One region of the Brevibacillus sp. NRS-1366 genome, then DNA from elsewhere that is predicted to be linked to it. Evidence: riboswitches for the same ligand, from Rfam matches in the RefSeq annotation. Region 1 holds a riboswitch; the other holds the start of a gene.

Region 1 (2,200 bases):
AGAATGAGAGGATGGTTCGCGTTTTTGTCCTACATTCCTTGTCACCGTCTGCCAGAACGTTCCCTGCATGTAAAAGGCAAGCAGCTCCCGCTCTGCGCACGTTGTACGGCTATTTTGCTTGGGTATGGTTCATTGCCCGTACTCTTTTGGTTATCAGTTCCGTTTCCGTTGTTTGTTGGCTTGCTCTTTCAATTGCCAATGCTTATAGATGGTCTGACGCAGTATGCGAAGTGGCGAGAGTCTAGCAATCTGCTGCGCGTCATTACAGGGCTGCTCGGCGGGGTGGGGCAAAGTATTGTGATTGTCTCTGCTGTTGCTTTCCTGATAGATTCGCTTTCGTAGAGATTCCCGCTCATTTCGCTTGACTGCTACGACATATTGAGGTAAAGTAAGTTTTACCAACTACATATTGATACGGAGAGGTGTTTGCCAACTAGATTTGGCAGACTTAATAGGGAAGTCGGTGAGATTCCGACGCGGTCCCGCCACTGTAATGAGAGAGTTCCATTTTGAGGTTATGCCACTGATCGAAGTGACGGTTGGGAGGCGGAATGGAACGTTTGATCCAAAGCCAGGAGACCTGCCTAGCCGTTGACACTGTGGTACCTACGGTAGATAGGGAAGTGTTCGAGCGCTCAGGTTCGCTACTCGCGACTTGATATGATCAGGTATCATTACGCGCATTCGACATTTTGATTGTCGGATGCGCTTTTCCTTTGGATGGAAAAGCTACATACGCAGTAAAGGATGGGGAAACATGCTAATTGCCTATGATTCAAAAACAGGAAACGTGCGCAGATTCGTCCATAAAATTGATCTGCCGCATGTTGAAATTGATCCAGATCTGGTTATGGATGAACCGTTCATCCTGATTACGTATACGACTGGATTTGGACAAGTACCTGACAAAGTGTCAGCTTTCCTGAAACGAAATCATTCTTTGCTGCGAGGTGTATCGGCAAGCGGTAATCGCAACTGGGGCTCGAGCTTTGCCAAAAGTGCGGATACCATTGCAAGTACATACGGCGTTCCAGTCATTTCCAAATTTGAACTATCCGGTACCGGCCGGGATGTGGAACATTTTACGAGTGGGGTGGCAGCAATTGCGGCACATTGAATTGAACAACCAACTGATGCAACGTGGAGAAGACGGATTTTATCAACTAGACAAGGATCGAGAGGCCGTCGCTGACTTCATGAAAGAAGTAGAGGCCAAGACCTTGACCTTTAAAAGTGTCAAAGAGCGCATGGACTACTTGATCGAAAATGACTATTACGAAAACGTGTATGATACCTACACAAGTGAGCAAGTGGAAGAAGTCTTCCGTCTGGCAAAAGACGCTTCCTTTCAATTTGCTTCGTATATGGCTATCTCCAAATTTTATAAAGATTACGCACTTAAAACCAATGATAAATCGATGTATCTGGAGCAGTATTCCGATCGGGTAGCGATTGTAGCGCTCTCGCTCGGACAGGGGAATTTTGAACTGGTCAAACGCTTGACCATTTCTATGATGGATCAACGACTACAGCCTGCAACGCCTACGTTTTTGAATGCAGGCAAAAGCCGCCGTGGTGAAATGGTTTCCTGCTTCCTGCTCGAAATGGACGATTCCCTAAATTCCATCAACTACATCTTGGGAACCTGCATGCAGCTTTCTAAAATCGGTGGAGGTGTTGCCGTCAATCTGTCCAAGCTGCGCGGTCGCGGAGAGCCGATCAAAGGTGTCGAGGGTGCAGCAAAAGGCGTCATGCCCGTGCTCAAGCTGTTGGAGGATGCATTCTCTTACGCGGATCAAATGGGACAACGTAAAGGATCGGGAGCGGCCTATTACAACATTTTTGGATGGGATATTAACGAGTTCCTCGATTGCAAAAAAATCAATGCGGACGAAAAAGCGCGGATTAAGACCCTTTCCATAGGTTTGATTGTACCGAACGTCTTTTACAAGCTGGCGGAGGAAAACAAGCCACTGACTGTGTTTGCTCCATACTCCGTGTACAAGGAATACGGGGTGCATCTGGATGACTTGGATCTGGATGAGATGTACGACGAGCTGGTTGCCAATGAACGGATCAAGAAAAAGACGGTGATGAGTGCGCGTGACATGCTGACCAAGATCGCGATGATCCAGATGGAATCCGGCTACCCATACATTATGAATAAAACAAATGCGAATCGTGATCATGCACTGAAGGA
Region 2 (2,200 bases), on a different contig from region 1:
GCTCTGGACTTTGTAAATAGGCTTTTCTACGAAAAAAAGAAGCGGCGAAGAGCACATAAAAAAGGACCAGGAGTAAAGCTACAAAAGTAAAAATCGAACCAACAGCAACATCGAAGGGTGTGCCATTTTTAACGAACCTCGGGTCAACGCCGCGAAAATTTTGCATTGTTTCCGCTCCGTAAGAGTAGAGAGCGAGCGCGATGTAAGACCAGCGAAAGAAAGCTCTGCTTCTCGTTTTCATCGCAGAAAACGGAACAATCGCCGCCGTCGACAAAAGAAATAGGCCAAGTGCGGCATTAAAGGAAAAGGCTTTCGATACATCGCCCTTTGGCTCCACCACACCTCCGTAGAGCATGACCCAGATCGCGCAAATCCCCGCAAGCAAAAAACCGAGAAGCCCTGTGATCACTAACCATTTTTCTCCTTCAAAAAACCTGACTGCCGGATGCCCGGCATAAACGGATGGCGTCTTCATGCTTGTATCCCCTCTCTGTAAGGATTTGGTACTCTCATTTTACAGCGACCGGAATCCTGAAATAACGGGAGGCAGATTGAAATCAGTATCGGTCTAGGGATGGATTTGTGTTTTTATATACACATTCCGCCAAGCTTTTGCTTGAATCCGCACCAGCATTTGCTATTATTAGATCAAGTGCTTGTCATAGCAGCAAGCGACATTTGAATACGATATACAAACAGGTCCTTGTTACTGCGAAACCTTTTTCGCGGGAGCAGGGTTAAAAGGGAAGATTGGTGAAAAACCAACGCGGTCCCGCCACTGTAAGAGAGTAGCTGTTCTTCATGGCAACGATGCCATCCACTGCCCACATGGGTGCGGGAAGGAGAAGAAGAGCGATGATCCTCAAGCCAGGAGACCTGCCTGTTTTTGTGTTTGCACTGATTTCCTTCGGGTCAAAGGAAAAGGTGAGGATTGTGGCAGTATGCTATCCGCGCTTTGTTTTCCTTGCATGGTAAAGGGAGAACAAAGCGTTTTTTATTTGTTTGCGCAAGGGAATTCCACTATATGGGGGTGGCTTTGTTGAGTCAGCAAGACAACAAGCGAGGATTGCTTTTGGTCTATACCGGTGACGGCAAGGGAAAAACAACAGCGGCAATTGGGCTGGCTGTACGAGCAACTGGCCGTGGAAAAAAAGTATTGATGATTCAGTTCATCAAGTCACCAGAACGCACCTACGGAGAAAAGATCATTTTTGATCGGCTAGGCATTGAAATCGTGCAAAAAGGTGTCGGTTTCACCTGGACAAAAACTCCCGAAGAGCATCGGGCTGCCCTAAAAGAAGCGTGGAGCTTCGCACGTGAGAAGCTGCTTGGCGGAGAGTACGATGTGGTTATTTTGGATGAGCTGAACAATGCGCTTGCGATTGATCGCTTTCCGATTGATGACGTGTTGCCGCTTGCAGATGTGCTGGAGACCATCCAGAGCAGACCGCGCCATATTCACCTCGTAATCACGGGACGAAGCGCCAAGCAGGAGATTATGGACATGGCCGATCTGGTTACAGAAATGAAGCCAATCAAACATTACTACAATGAGGGAATCCCGGCTGTGCTGGGGGTAGAATTTTGATGGGCATCGTAGAAACATTCGGACACGGCGGCGATTTGCTGACGGCAGCCCAGCGCTTCGGTGTTCCGCCTGGTGATTTCCTCGATTACAGCGCCAATATCAATCCACTGGGAATGCCAGTCAGCGTCAAGGAGATTCTGCTGGCTTCGCTGTCTGCGGTTGTTCGCTACCCGGATCCGGGGCATCGTTCTTTTCGCAAGGCACTGTCTTTGAGCCTTGGGATAGCCGAAGAGTGGCTTTTGCCAGCAAATGGAGCAGCGGAAGCGATGGCGCTCGCGATTCTCGGCTTGCAGCCGCAAACGGTCGGGGTGGTCTATCCTTGCTTTTCCGAATACGCGCAACTCTCCAAACAGTTTGGATCTAGTGTCATTGGTTGCTACGGCCAAGAAGAAAATGGATACAAGCCGGATAGGGGAGAGCTGTACACCCTGTTTGATCAGGCAGACCTGGTGTTTGTCGGATCGCCGAACAATCCGACAGGGATTTTGTATCAACCCGAGGAGCTTCTGCAAATGGCTCGCTGGACGGACGAGACGGATACCTGGCTCATTGTGGATGAGGCGTTTCTCGATTTTGTAGAAGAGAAGCGGCAGTTTACGCTAGCGAGCCAGC

What was found. Region 1 has a riboswitch for cobalamin ahead of nrdI (class Ib ribonucleoside-diphosphate reductase assembly flavoprotein NrdI). Riboswitches for the same ligand answer to the same signal wherever they lie in the genome.
Region 2: another riboswitch for cobalamin. It lies ahead of cobO (cob(I)yrinic acid a,c-diamide adenosyltransferase); the one in region 1 lies ahead of nrdI (class Ib ribonucleoside-diphosphate reductase assembly flavoprotein NrdI).

Annotation. Positions count from the first base shown of each region.
Region 1 is NZ_JBITPN010000022.1:173,121-175,320, reverse strand. It holds gene ACIFQN_RS17445 (DUF2085 domain-containing protein) at 1-342, shown strand, start outside; gene ACIFQN_RS17450 (hypothetical protein) at 1-1, shown strand, start outside; cobalamin riboswitch at 404-602, shown strand; gene nrdI (class Ib ribonucleoside-diphosphate reductase assembly flavoprotein NrdI) at 758-1,117, shown strand; gene nrdE (class 1b ribonucleoside-diphosphate reductase subunit alpha) at 1,104-2,200, shown strand, end outside.
Region 2 is NZ_JBITPN010000006.1:30,880-33,079, reverse strand. It holds gene ACIFQN_RS04030 (hypothetical protein) at 1-475, opposite strand, end outside; cobalamin riboswitch at 681-898, shown strand; gene cobO (cob(I)yrinic acid a,c-diamide adenosyltransferase) at 1,040-1,588, shown strand; gene cobD (threonine-phosphate decarboxylase CobD) at 1,588-2,200, shown strand, end outside.